Regions from separate parts of the Streptomyces sp. NBC_00271 genome, predicted to be linked through region 1. Evidence: riboswitches for the same ligand, from Rfam matches in the RefSeq annotation. Region 1 holds a riboswitch; each other region holds the start of a gene.

Region 1 (3,259 bases):
GAGGTCGCCGGGCCAGGCGTGTTGCACGGTGTATCCGTCGGCGGCGGCCAGCGGAACCTCGGCGTAACCCCGCACGAAGTCGAGCGCCGCCGAACTCGGTTTCCGCTCACGGCCGTTGACGACGGCACGCACGGTGTAGGTGCCGGTGCCCCGGGTGTCGTCCTGGTACGTGGTCGACCGGGTGACCGGCGCCTGGTTGAGCCGCCGTCCGCCCTTGTACACGTTGAACGCGATCGCGTCCCCGGTGGGGGTACCCCCTGTTCGAGCGGAGCCGAGAACTTGGGGGAGTGCGTACTCCGTGCCGAGTAACCGCCAGCTCAGGAAGGTGCCCTTGCCCGAGGGGACGGCGACCAGGCCGCGGTCCAGGTTCTCCACGATCCGGCGCGGCGGCGGATGCCGTTCGGTGGCGTGCGAGGGCGCGGCGACCAGACCGGCCAGCAGCGCGGCGGCGGTGACGACGCCGAGTCTTCGAGGTCTCACGATGGCGTGCTCCTTGCGGTGGCGACGACGGCCGCGGTGCCGCCGCCGAAGACATAGAAAGCGCTTACGGAGATCACTGTGGAGCCACTCTCGCACCGTGTCGAGACCTCGTTCGCCGGTGCCACAAGACCGCAATGTGCCGATCATGAAAGGACCACGCCGGGACGCGTGGAGAAAAGCCGAGGGCCGGACCCCGCGATCGCGGGGTCCGGCCCTCGAAGATGTGAGAGGCGCGGCGGACGTCAGCCGACGGCGACACCGTGCGAGCGAAGGTACGCGACCGGGTCCATGTCCGAGCCGTAGTTCGGGGTGGTGCGGATCTCGAAGTGCAGGTGCGGACCGGTGACGTTGCCGGTCGCGCCGGAGAGGCCGATCTGCTGGCCATTGGTCATGGTCTGGCCCGCCGAGACGGACAGGGCGGACAGGTGAGCGTACTGCGAGTACCGGCCGTCGGCGTGCTGGATGACGACCTGGTTGCCGTACGCGCCGCCCCAGCCGGCCGATACGACGGTACCGGCGGCAATGGCCTTGATGGTGGTGCCGGTCGGGACCACGAAGTCCACGCCGGTGTGGTAGCCGCTGGACCACATGCTGCCGGCGACCTTGTAGCCGGTGCCGATGGTGGCGCCCCCGACCGGCAGGGTGTAACCGGTGTGGGTGGCGGTGCCGGTGGCCCGGGTGGTGGCGGCCTGGGTCTTGGGCGCGTCCGCCGCGCCGGACGATCCGGCGGCCGACTGCGCCGACGATCGCGTGGACGTCTTGGCGGACGACTGCGTGGACGGCTTGGTCGACGGCTTGGTGTCGTCGGTCGACGCGGCCCTCACGCCGATCGTGAGCTTCAGGCCGGGGTGGATCATCGAGGGGTCGCTGCCGATGACCTGACGGTTGTCGGAGTAGAGCTTCTGCCAGCCGCCGCGGAGGTGCTGCCGCTCGGCGATCTTGGAGAGCCAGTCGCCGGCCTTCACCGAATAGGTCTTCGTCGAGGCCGTGGAGGTCGACGCGGTCTCTTCCGAAACCGTCGCGGTCCTTTCGGAAACCGTCGCGGTCTTTTCGGAAACCGTCGCGCCGGAAATCGTCGCGGTCTTTTCCGCAGTGGACGAAACCGCGGCCGTCGGCGTCACGGCATGGGCACCGGCGGCCCCCATCAGCGGCAGCGCGAGGGCGGCGCCACCGGTTCCGGCCACGGCGATCGAGCGGGAGAAACGCTGGGACTTGGGTCGGCGGTGCTTACCCTTCGCGGGCATGAAGAATTCCTCTCCGGCGCCTGCGAGGTGAGCTGTCGGGTGCGGGCTGGAGATGCCCGGCCACGCGGCTGCGCGGCTATACCCCTAGCCGTTCCGGAGACCGGAACAGGCGTGGTACCTGTGGGTCCCCCGCTCCTGCCGGTTACCGGTGGGTGTGCGGATACCGGGCGGCGGCAGGATTGGGCGTCCGTCCGGATTGAGGGCGAACGTAAGCGACATGGGGGCGCATCGCCAACCATGTCGCTTTTCTGTGCGCGTGCCATTCTTGATCCATGCCGGAATTCCGGTCACCCTCCGTGGACAATGATCTCCCCCGCCCCTCAATCCGCCCGGAAATTCGGGCGGATCGAGAAAGCGGGCCGGCAACGCATCGTCACGAATATGACGCTGCTCACGCACGTCACACCACGGTCTTTTATTCCAGGGCCAGTTGGAATTAAGGCATCAATAGGGACAGAACGCTCACATGCGACGCAGTCGGATAACTGCCGCATCGAAGTCCCCGCGCAGCCCCGTCCGCAACCCGTGATGCAACAGCACCGCACCTCGGTGCACTTCACCCGTTTCGCGGCATTCGTACGCGGCGCTCGGATCGAGCCCACGCAACCGGAGCGGGGCGACCGGCTCGCCGTGATGCTGCGCCTGGAGCAGGGCGAGGACGACGGTCTCGTCGCCGCGGACGTACTGCACGGCGCTCAGCCCGCCCTCCGGAGGCCGCAGCCGGTAGAGGTCGCCGCGCTGCACGACCGGCCGGATCTCCTTGTAGAGGTCCACCCACTCCCGCGCCTCGACGAGCTCCGCCTCGCTCCAGTCGGCCAGGTCACCGCCGACCCCCAGCACCCCGGCCATGGCGCTCACGAACCGGAAGCGCAGCGAGCTGATCCGACCGTTGAGCTGCGCGTTCGGACTGTCCGTGACCCAGGCGGCCATGATCCGGGCCGGGTGGATCTGGCTGAAGCCGTGCTGGATGGCGAGCCGGTCGAGCGGGTCGGTGTTGTCGGAGGTCCACACCTGGTCCGTGCGTGCCATGACGCCGAGGTCGATCCGGCCGCCACCGCCCGAGCAGGACTCGAAGGCTACCCCGGGATGCTCGGCCCGCAGCCGGTCCAGGAGCCCGTACAGGGCCTCCACGTGCTCGACCCACAGCTTCTGCGGGTACGGCTCACCGGGCCAACCGGCGTCCGTGAAGCAGCGGTTGAAGTCCCACTTCACATAGTCGATCGGGGCGCTCGAGAGCAGACCGTCGAGCTGCTCCCACAGGTACTCCTGGACATCCGGGCGGGCGAGATTGAGTACGAGCTGGTTGCGGAACTCCGTCCTGGTCCGCCCCGGCTGGAACTGCACCCAGTCGGGGTGCGCGCGGTACAGCTCACTGTCCGGATTGACCATCTCCGGCTCGACCCAGATCCCGAACTGCATGCCGAGCGCGTGCACGTCGTCGGCGAGCGGCTTCAGTCCCTGCGGGAAGCGCTCCGGGTTGGGGGTCCAGTCGCCGAGCCCGGCGCGGTCGCTCGTCCGCGCCCCGAACCAGCCGT
Region 2 (3,259 bases), 2.9 Mb from region 1:
TCCCTCTCCCCCGCCACCTGATGTCCCCCGAGCGGCAGACAGTCCCGCACCTGGGCGGTACGGGATCACGGGCGGTATGTTCCCGATCGGTCGATATGACCGGATGTGACCGTGATGAGCATGCACATCCGTACGCCCTTCTCCCACGAGACGACTCACGAGGATCTGTGGATCCCGCTCCCGGACGGCATCCGCCTGCACGCGCGCGTGTGGCGCCCGCTGACCGACGCGCCCGTCCCCGCGCTCCTCGAATATCTCCCGGACCGGCTCACCGACCGGACCGCGCCACGCGACTGGCAGCTCCACCCCTGGTACGCGGGCCACGGCTACGCGTCCGTCCGGGTGGATGCCCGCGGTCACGGCAACTCGGAGGGCGTGCCGACGGACCCGTATGGGGAGGGCGAGTGTGGCGCGCCATGTGGGTGAAGCGCCTGGAGACGGTGGAGCCGTTCATCCATACGTGGCTGTAGGTGGCTGTACGTGGCTGTCCCACCCGACCCGGGACGCGTACTGGCGCCACGCCAGTGTGTGCGAGGACGGGGGATCGCGAGGATGGGGATACGGAGGGACCCGGACCGAGGCCTGCCGCCGGGCCCGGCGATCGGCTTCCTCCAGGAGACGCCGGGGTGGTGGGACTACTGGCTCAGGCCGGCCGATCGCGTCGGGGTCAAGGGCCGGGTCAGGCCCGGACCCGGACCCTGACGCGATCGGCCATCCCGACCTCGGTGTGATCAACAGTCCGACCCCGGCGTGAGCAACCGTGACGTCATGGCCGCGGCACCCCCCGGCGACGACGTACCCGTCCCTCCCCGGCCGCTGGGTGGGCGACACCGCCTGACCCTCCCCCTCCGCGACCCCGATCGCGTACGCGCTGCGGGGCGCACCGTGCTGGTGCGCTCCCCTCAGCACACGGGCGTGGACGCGGGCCGTTTCCGCCCCGTCGGGAACGACGCGGGCCTGCCGCCGAACCAGCGGGAGGAGGGCGCGAGGTCGGCCCGCTTCGAGTTCGAGGTCCCGGGGGGACCTGGACCCCGGGGCGCCCCAGGGTCCGCCTCCGCCGACGTCGCTGCCGACGGTTCCTCGACGCTGGTGACCCGGGGTGCTCTGAACCTGTCAGCGCGCTAGGGCCCCGACCAGGCGGTCTCCTGGAAACCGGGCTCTACGGAGGACGTGTCTTCCCTCGAACTTCCGGTGCGAGCAAGGGAGTCGGACCCGGGCGCGTACACCATCGACGAGCCGAACCCGCTCTCCGCCCGTACCTCTCGACGACGTCGATCCGTCTGCACCGCCCGGAGCCGCCCTGGGACGCCCGGGTCGAGACACGCTCCGAACTCAGCTGCGACGCCCGGGAGTTCGTCACCTCGAACGAGCTGATCCGCAAGGACGGCAACGAGGTGGTCTTCCATCGGACGTGGGAGCGAAGAATCCCCCGGGCCGAGGCGGTGACGAGGACCAACAGGGCTTACGCGGGGCAGGAGTTCGGGCCCCACCCGGACCTGATGCGCCACGAACTCCCCGAATATTGGGCCTACGGCCTCTACTTCAACCCCAACGCCGGCCGGCTCCCCGACGACGACCTCGACACGGACCTGTCCGCGGGGGAGGTCCGCCCGGCTCCGCCCGCGGACTCACCGGCCTGGACACTCGAGGCGTGATGTCCGATTTGCCGCCAGTGCCGCTTTATTTCTGCTTGGTCGCGTGAATTGGGTCACTCCCATACAGGGTGGGCTCTTTATCCCGTCTTGACGACTCCCCCTTTGCATAAGGCAAGTTGAGTGTCACGTTCCGGATTAATCGGGCATTTTCTCCCTCGTATTGCCCAGGTGAAAGCGATCTACACCGGGAAATGAGGGCTTGTTCCGGACATGTGCTCTCGCATACGTTCACGTCAATCCGGACGGACCGCCCAATCCTGCCGCCGACCGGAACATCCCAGCCACCCACACACACGCACGGCAGGAGCGGGGGACCCAGGTAAGCCGCCGATCCGGACACCGGAACGGCTAGGGGTGAAGTCGCACACACCGTGCGGCCGGGCAGCTCCCGCCCGAACCCGACAGCTCACTTCGCAGGCGCCGGAGAGGAATTCGCCATGTCCGCACGAGGCAAGCACCGCAGCTTCAAGATCCACGGCATGCTCACTCGGGGCATCCTCGCCGCGGGAATGGGCGGAGTCACACTCGCCCTTCCGCTCGTGAGCGCGGCCTGCGCGCAGGCCGCCACGGCCACCACCACTGATGTCCAGCTCATCACGTACAAGGTGGTCGCGGGCGACACCCTGGCCAAGATCGCGCAGAAGTACCCCAAGAGCGGCGGCGCGGCGAAGCTGTACGCCGCCAACCGCGCGGTCATAGGCCCCAACCCGACGACGCTCCGTCCGGGCCTCACCCTGACCGTGGGCACCAAAACCGTCCAAATCCCCGCCAAGAAGACCCCGGCTAAGACGGCGCCCACCACGTCGAAGACGTACGCGAACAACCTCGACGGATGGATCAAGCACTCGCTGGACATCATGGCCCGCAACAAGATTCCCGGCACCTACAACGGCATCCACCGCAACGTCATGCGCGAGTCCTCCGGAAACCCCCTGGCCATCAACAACTGGGACTCCAACGCCAAGGCCGGCATCCCCTCCAAGGGCCTGCTCCAGGTCATCGACCCCACGTTCAAGGCCTACCACGTGCCGGGCACGTCGATGAACCCCTACGACCCGGTCGCGAACATCACGGCGGCCTGCAACTACGCGGCGCACAAGTACGGCTCGATCGACAACGTCAACGGGGCCTACTGACAGGACTGGTGGGGCTGGTTGGGCCGGTAGGGCTGGTACGACTGCCGGGGCTGATGCGGCTGATACGGCTGATGAGGTCGGAGAGACTCGGAGAGCTGCCGGGACCCACCGGGCTCTCCGGACTCCCGGAACCGATCCGACCGGCACGGGAACAGCCGCTCCAGCACCACCGCGATCCCGTCGTCCTCGTTCGACAACGTCACCTCGTCGGCCACCGCCTTCAGCTCCGGATGGGCGTTGGCCATGGCGACCCCCCGGGCGGCCCAGTCGAACATGGGGATGTCGTTGGGCATGTCGCCGAAGGCGATGGTGGCGGCGGGGGTGAGACCGAGGTGGGCGGCGGCGAGCGCCAGACCGGTTGCCTTGGTCACGCCGCATGGCTGGAGTTCGACGGTCCCGGGCCCCGACATGGTGACGGTGGCCAGCGAGCCCACCACACCCCGGGCCGCCGACGCCAACTCGTCGTCG
Region 3 (3,259 bases), 1.4 Mb from region 1:
ACGCCGTAGCGTCGCGCGAGCAGTTCCTCGGTGAGCCGGCTGCCGCGCTCGTAGACACCCGCGACGATGTCGTCACGGATCGCCGTGCATACCGAGTGCGCGGGAATGCGCATGACCGGACCTCCGCCTTAATCCCCGCGAAACGCGGTCGATTGACGCTTGTTCAGCGACTCTATTGCAGAGAACTGGAATTTCCGATGGCGGGCCGGAATCCATGGATATTTTTTGGACAGACAGCCGTTCGAAACGACGAAGCCCCGGCTGAGGGGAGCCGGGGCTTCGGAAGTGTTGACGCCGGTCGTCAGGCGTTCGGGGTGTGCGAGCGTCAGACGTTCACGCCGTGCGAGCGGAGGTAGGCGACCGGGTCCATGTCGGAGCCGTACTCCGCCGTCGTACGGGCCTCGAAGTGGAGGTGCGGCCCGGTGGTGTTCCCGGTGGCGCCGGAGAGGCCGATCTGCTGGCCCGGGGTGACCGTCTGCCCCACGGAGACGCCGATGGACGACAGGTGGCCGTACATCGTGTAGGTGCCGTCGTGCATCTTCAGGACGATCTGGTTGCCGTACGCGCCACCCCAGCCGGCCGTGACGACCGTGCCGGAGCCGACCGCGTGGACCGAGGTGCCGGAGGCGGCGTGGAAGTCGACGCCCGTGTGACTGCCGGAGGACCAGAGGCTGCCGCCGGTCTTGTAGCCGGTGGAGATGTACGAGCCGGTGATCGGCAGGACGAAGGTGTTGAGGCGCTTGCGCTCGGCGGCGCGGGCGGCACGCTCCTTGGCCTCGCGCTCCTTCTTCGCCTCCTCGGCGGCCTTCTTGCGCGCGGCTTCTTCGGCCTTCTTGCGCGCGGCGGCCTCGTCGGCGGCGCGCTGCTGGGCGGCGGCCTGCGCGTCGATCTGGGCGGCGACGCTGTCACCGAGGGTGACGGCCTGGGTCAGCCCGGTCTGCTCGACGGAGGCGTCCGCGGCGAGTGCCGGAGCGGCCAGGGTTCCGATGACACCGGTGGTGGTGAGCGCGGCGACGCCGACGGCGTTCGTGGTGGAGCGCTTCACGCGGCTCGGACGGCGGTGTTTCCCGGGGCCACAGGTGAACGCCATGTAGGGGCTGATCCTTTCCTTCCCTCTCGCCTACCGGGTTAGCTGACGGGTTCGGAGCAGGAAGGTCTCCTACGGACTCCCTCCAGGGAGGGCGTCCGATTCACCCCAGGGACTACGTGTGGGTCCCCGGCTCCCCTGGCTCGCGCCGTACGGGGACTCGGCGATGACTGTCCGGTGCCGCGGGCGCGGCGCACTGCCTGACGAACAGCCGCACCGACGCTAGACGGGGCGTCTTTCAATCAACAAACGGATCACGGCTTTTGTAGTGCATGCCACAGGGCAGACGGGCAACCTCCCTACCAATACGGACATCTTGGGGATGAAGTCCGCGCGAAGACCCGAGCGGAAATCCGATCAAAAAGGGGCCCGGGCGACTCTTCAGTCACCCGGGCCCTACGGAGTCACGCTCCGTTGAACCTCTACTCCGCCGGAACGACGGTCACTTCACCGATTCCGAGGGCCTTGACGGGCTCCTGGATCTGCGCGGCGTCGCCGACGAGGACGGTCACCAGACGGTCCACCGGGAAGGCGCTCACGGCGGCCGCGGTGGCCTCCACGGTGCCGGTCGCGGCGAGCTGCTGGTACAGCGTCGCCTGGTAGTCGTCCGGCAGGTACTGCTCGACCTGGTCCGCGAGCGTGCCCGCGACGGCCGCCGCGGTCTCGAACTTGAGGGGCGCCACCCCCACCAGGTTCTGTACGGCGATGTCGCGCTCGGCGTCCGTCAGGCCCTCGGCGGCGAGGGTGCGCAGCACCTTCCAGAGGTCGTCGAGCGCCGGGCCGGTGTTCGGGGTGTCCACGGAGCCGCTGATGGCGAGCATCGCGATACCGGTTCCGTCCGGCGCGGCGCGCAGGACCTGGCCGAACGCCCGCACACCGTAGGTGTAGCCCTTTTCCTCGCGCAGGACGCGGTCCAGGCGCGAGGTGAGGGTGCCACCGAGGCAGTACGTGCCGAGCACCTGGGCGGGCCACACACGGTCGTGCCGGTCGGCGCCGACGCGGCCGATGAGCAGCTGCGTCTGGACCGCGCCGGGGCGGTCCACGATGATCACACGGCCGGTGTCGTCGGCGGCCACCGACGGCACGGGGCGCGGCTCGGCGGACGAACCGGTCCAGTCGCCGAGCGTCTCGGCGAGCAGCGCGTCGAGGTCGACGCCGGTCAGGTCGCCGACGATCACAGCGGTGGACGTGGCGGGACGTACGTGCTTGTCGAAGAAGGCGCGTACGGCCGCCGAGTCGATCTTCTGGACGGTCTCCTCGGTGCCCTGGCGCGGGCGCGACATGCGCGAGGTCGCCGGGAACAGCTCCTTGGAGAGCTCCTTGGCGGCCCGCCGGGCCGGGTTGGCCGTCTCGTGCGGGATCTCGTCGAGCCGGTTGCGCACCAGCCGCTCGACCTCGCTGTCCGCGAACGCCGGTGCCCTCAGGGCGTCGGCGAGCAGCCCGAGCGCCTTGGGCAGGCGCGAGACGGGCACTTCGAGCGACAGCCGCACGCCGGGGTGGTCGGCGTGCGCGTCGAGGGTGGCGCCGCAGCGCTCCAGCTCGGCGGCGAACTCCTCGGCGGAGAGCTTGTCGGTGCCCTCGGAGAAGGCGCGCGCCATGATCGTGGCGACGCCGTCGAGGCCCGCGGGCTCGGCCTCGAGCGGCGCGGCGAGCAACACCTCGACGGCGACGACCTGCTGGCCGGGGCGGTGGCAGCGCAGCACGGTCAGGCCGTTGTCCAGCGTGCCGCGCTCGGGCGCCGGGAAGGCCCAGGGCTTGGGCTGACCCGCCTGGGGCTGCGGGTGGAAGTCCATGGTGGCGAGCTCGGTCACTTCGCCGCCTCCTCGTCCTCTTCGGTGGTGCCGGCAGCGACCGGCTCGTACACGAGCACCGCGCGGTTGTCGGGGCGCAGGCGGGCCTTCGCGACCTCCTGGACCTCCTCGGCCGTGATGTCCAGGACGCGCTGTACGGCCGTCAGGGCGAGCTGCGGGTCGCCGAACAGGACGGCGTACCGGCACAGTTCGTCGGCGCGGCCCGCGACCGTGCCGAGCCGGTCCAGCCACTCGCGCTCCAACTGGGCCTGGGCGCGCTCCATCTCCTCGTCCGTGGGGCCCTCCTCGGCGAACCGGGCGAGCTCCGCGTCGACGGCGGACTCGATCACCGGGACCTCGACGTCACCGGACGTCTTCACGT
Region 4 (3,259 bases), 2.7 Mb from region 1:
GAGGTACGCGAGGACGTCACGGACCTCCTTGCGCTCGTAGAAGCGGACGCCGCCGACGACCTTGTAGGGCAGGCCGACGCGGATGAAGATCTCTTCGAAGACGCGGGACTGTGCGTTCGTCCGGTAGAAGACGGCGACGTCACCCGCCCTGGCCTCGCCCGCGTCGGTGAGACGGTCTATCTCGTCGGCGACGAACTGGGCCTCGTCGTGCTCGGTGTCGGCGACATAGCCGGTGATGTTCGAACCGGCGCCCGCGTTGGTCCACAGGTTCTTGGGGCGGCGGGACTCGTTGCGCTCGATGACTGCGTTCGCGGCGGTCAGGATCGTCTGGGTGGAGCGGTAGTTCTGCTCCAGCAGGATCGTCGTCGCGTCCGGGTAGTCCTCCTCGAACTGGAGGATGTTGCGGATGGTCGCCCCGCGGAAGGCGTAGATCGACTGGTCGGCGTCGCCCACGACGCACAGCTCGGCGGGCCCGAGCTCGCCCTCGGTGGGCGGCGCTTCCTCGGGCCGGTCACCGGCGGCCGGGCCGACGAGCTCCCTGACCAGGGCGTACTGCGCGTGGTTCGTGTCCTGGTACTCGTCGACCAGGACGTGGCGGAAGCGGCGCCGGTAGTGCTCGGCGACGTCCGGGAAGGCACGCAGCAGGTTGACCGTGGTCATGATCAGGTCGTCGAAGTCGAGCGCGTTGGCCTCGCGCAGCCGCGACTGGTACATCGCGTAGGCCTGGGCGAGGGTCTTCTCGAAGCCGTCGGCGGCCTGGACGGCGAAGTCCTCCTCGTCGATCAGCTCGTTCTTCAGGTTCGAGATCTTGGCGCTGAAGGACTTGGGCGGGAAGCGCTTGGGATCGAGATCCAGATCACGGCAGACGAGCGCCATCAGACGCTTGCTGTCGGCGGCGTCGTAGATCGAGAACGAGGAGGTGAAGCCGAGCTTCTTGCTCTCGCGGCGCAGGATCCGCACACACGCGCTGTGGAAGGTCATCACCCACATCGCGTTCGCGCGCGGGCCGACGAGCTGCTCGACGCGCTCCTTCATCTCGCCCGCAGCCTTGTTCGTGAAGGTGATCGCGAGGATCTGGCCGGGGTGGACATGGCGCTCGCCCAGCAGATGAGCGATGCGGTGCGTGAGCACCCGGGTCTTGCCGGAGCCCGCGCCGGCCACGATGAGCAGCGGGGAGCCGGAGTGCACCACGGCCGCGCGCTGGTTCTCGTTCAGCCCGTCCAGCAGGGCCGCCGGGTCCACGGCGGGGCGGGGCGCGCCGTCGCGGTAGTAGGCGTCCCGGCTCGCGGGCACGTCGAAGCGGCCGCCGAACAGGTCGTCCGGAAGCGGCTCCGGCGCCCCGTCCTCGGGCGGCGGGGGCTCTTCCTCGTGGGCCCCGGAAGGCTGGAGGTCCGCCAGAAAGCTGTCATCAAAGAGGCTGCTCATCGCTCTCCGAGTCTAGGCGGCCCCACTGACAACCCGCGGCCACCCTGGAAACCCGACCGGTTTTTCCGCGACCGCGCATGATCTTTTTCCGTCGCTCCTTCCACCGCGGACGCCGTCACCGTTCAGGATCGCTTCATCACGGTCAGCCACGGCCAATGACCCCCGAGGTCAAGGTCACGAAAATGTATCGGGCATATCGCACATCAAACTTCACAGAACACTTATGAGTTGGCTAGCGTGCCGGGCAGGCCGCTCGACCCAACCGGCGAACACCGCCGGGCCGTGCGGCCTCCGCCGAGTCCGGTGCGCCGTACGGCAGCCGGAGCCGGGGACCCAACCGACCTTGGGGTGAATCGGTCCAACTGTCCACTGGGACAAGGACCGTAGGGCAAACCTTCCGGAATCACCCGCCCGAACCCGACAGCTAACTCGGTAGGCGGAAGACGGAAGGAGTCGCCTCTCTTGGCGTCGCATCGCAAGTGGAGTCCTACAGGTACGCGCATAGCGGGTATACGGACCCCCGCCCTCGCCACGGCGGCCCTCACCTCCGTGGCCCTGCTCTCCCAGACGGCGAACGCCGCGCCCTCGGCCGATCCCAAGCCGAGCATCGAAGAGGTCGAGAAGAAGGTCGACGACCTCTACCACCAGGCCGAGGCGGCGACCGAGAAGTACAACGCGACCAGGGAGAAGACCGCGCAGCAGCGCAAGCGCGTCGACTCCCTCCTCGACGACGTGGCCCGGCGCACCGAGAAGCTCAACACCGCGCGCGAGGAGCTGGGGTCGTTCGCCGCGGCGCAGTACCGCACCGGCGCCTCCGCGCCCGACACCGCGACCCTCCTGCTGGCCGACAATCCGCAGGACTACTTCGACCAGACCCAGCTGATGGACCGGCTGACCAGCCGCCAGAAGGTGGCCGTCGACGACTACATCACCGAGCAGGCCGCCACCACCAAGAAGCGCGCGGAGGCCTCCCAGAGCCTGCAGACGCTCACCACGACGCAGAGCGCGCTGAAGACGTCCAAGGCCGACGTGCAGCGCAAGCTCGCCGCGGCGCGCGACCTGCTCTCGAAACTGACCGCCGAGGAGAAGGCGCGGCTCGCGGCGATCGAGAAGAAGAAGCAGGAAGCGGCCGACCGCAAGGCGGCGGAGCTGGCCCAGCAGCAGGCCGCGGCGGAGAAGAAGGCCCAGGAGGCGGCCGCCCAGCAGCAGACGACCACCGGCACCTCGGGCACCTCGGGGAGTTCGACCACCGACTCCTCGTACACCGCCAACGCCGACAAGGCCCTCGCCTTCGCCCGCACCCAGGTCGGCAAGCCGTACGTCTGGGGCGCGACCGGGCCCGGCTCCTACGACTGCTCCGGCCTCACCCAGGCCGCCTGGAAGGCCGCCGGCGTCGATCTCCCGCGTACCACCTGGGACCAGGTCAACGTGGGCACGACGGTCCCGCTCGCCGACATCAAGCCCGGTGACCTCGTCTTCTTCTACGACGACATCAGCCACGTCGGCCTGTACGTCGGCAACGGCATGATGATCCACGCCCCCAAGCCGGGCGCGTACGTCCGCGAGGAGTCGATCTTCTACGGCGGCGAGTCGATCATCCACAGCGTGGTGCGTCCGGCCTAACGCCTCGGTGCCCGGCACGCGCGCGTGGGGCTCATCGAGCTCCACGCGCGCGTGGCCCGCCGCCAACCCGCTCGAAGGTCCTTAGCATCGGGCCCATGTCAGCCATCTCCCCGCCCGGCACCCGGTGGACCGGCCTGCGCAGCTGGTGGGCGCAGAATCCGCCGGGCGCCGGAGCCGCGATCCTGGCCACCGGCATCATCTCGATCGGGCT

What was found. Region 1 has a riboswitch for cyclic di-AMP ahead of OG798_RS44425 (M23 family metallopeptidase). Riboswitches for the same ligand answer to the same signal wherever they lie in the genome.
Region 2: another riboswitch for cyclic di-AMP. It lies ahead of OG798_RS31125 (LysM peptidoglycan-binding domain-containing protein); the one in region 1 lies ahead of OG798_RS44425 (M23 family metallopeptidase).
Region 3: another riboswitch for cyclic di-AMP. It lies ahead of OG798_RS37975 (M23 family metallopeptidase); the one in region 1 lies ahead of OG798_RS44425 (M23 family metallopeptidase).
Region 4: another riboswitch for cyclic di-AMP. It lies ahead of OG798_RS32305 (C40 family peptidase); the one in region 1 lies ahead of OG798_RS44425 (M23 family metallopeptidase).

Annotation. Positions count from the first base shown of each region.
Region 1 covers NZ_CP108070.1:9,764,989-9,768,247, reverse strand. The annotation lists gene OG798_RS44430 (rhamnogalacturonan lyase family protein) at 1-480, opposite strand, end outside; gene OG798_RS44425 (M23 family metallopeptidase) at 723-1,724, opposite strand; cyclic di-AMP (ydaO/yuaA leader) riboswitch at 1,727-1,885, opposite strand; gene OG798_RS44420 (alpha-galactosidase) at 2,187-3,259, opposite strand, start outside.
Region 2 covers NZ_CP108070.1:6,842,935-6,846,193, reverse strand. The annotation lists partial or broken gene OG798_RS31135 (CocE/NonD family hydrolase) at 121-1,122, shown strand; gene OG798_RS31130 (hypothetical protein) at 1,395-1,655, shown strand; cyclic di-AMP (ydaO/yuaA leader) riboswitch at 1,928-2,088, shown strand; gene OG798_RS31125 (LysM peptidoglycan-binding domain-containing protein) at 2,093-2,791, shown strand; partial or broken gene OG798_RS31120 (HAD family hydrolase) at 2,938-3,259, opposite strand, start outside.
Region 3 covers NZ_CP108070.1:8,381,897-8,385,155, reverse strand. The annotation lists gene OG798_RS37980 (GntR family transcriptional regulator) at 1-113, opposite strand, end outside; gene OG798_RS37975 (M23 family metallopeptidase) at 326-1,090, opposite strand; cyclic di-AMP (ydaO/yuaA leader) riboswitch at 1,103-1,263, opposite strand; gene OG798_RS37970 (M16 family metallopeptidase) at 1,510-2,898, opposite strand; gene OG798_RS37965 (M16 family metallopeptidase) at 2,895-3,259, opposite strand, start outside.
Region 4 covers NZ_CP108070.1:7,073,960-7,077,218, reverse strand. The annotation lists gene pcrA (DNA helicase PcrA) at 1-1,425, opposite strand, end outside; cyclic di-AMP (ydaO/yuaA leader) riboswitch at 1,708-1,879, shown strand; gene OG798_RS32305 (C40 family peptidase) at 1,888-3,048, shown strand; gene OG798_RS32300 (tellurite resistance/C4-dicarboxylate transporter family protein) at 3,144-3,259, shown strand, end outside.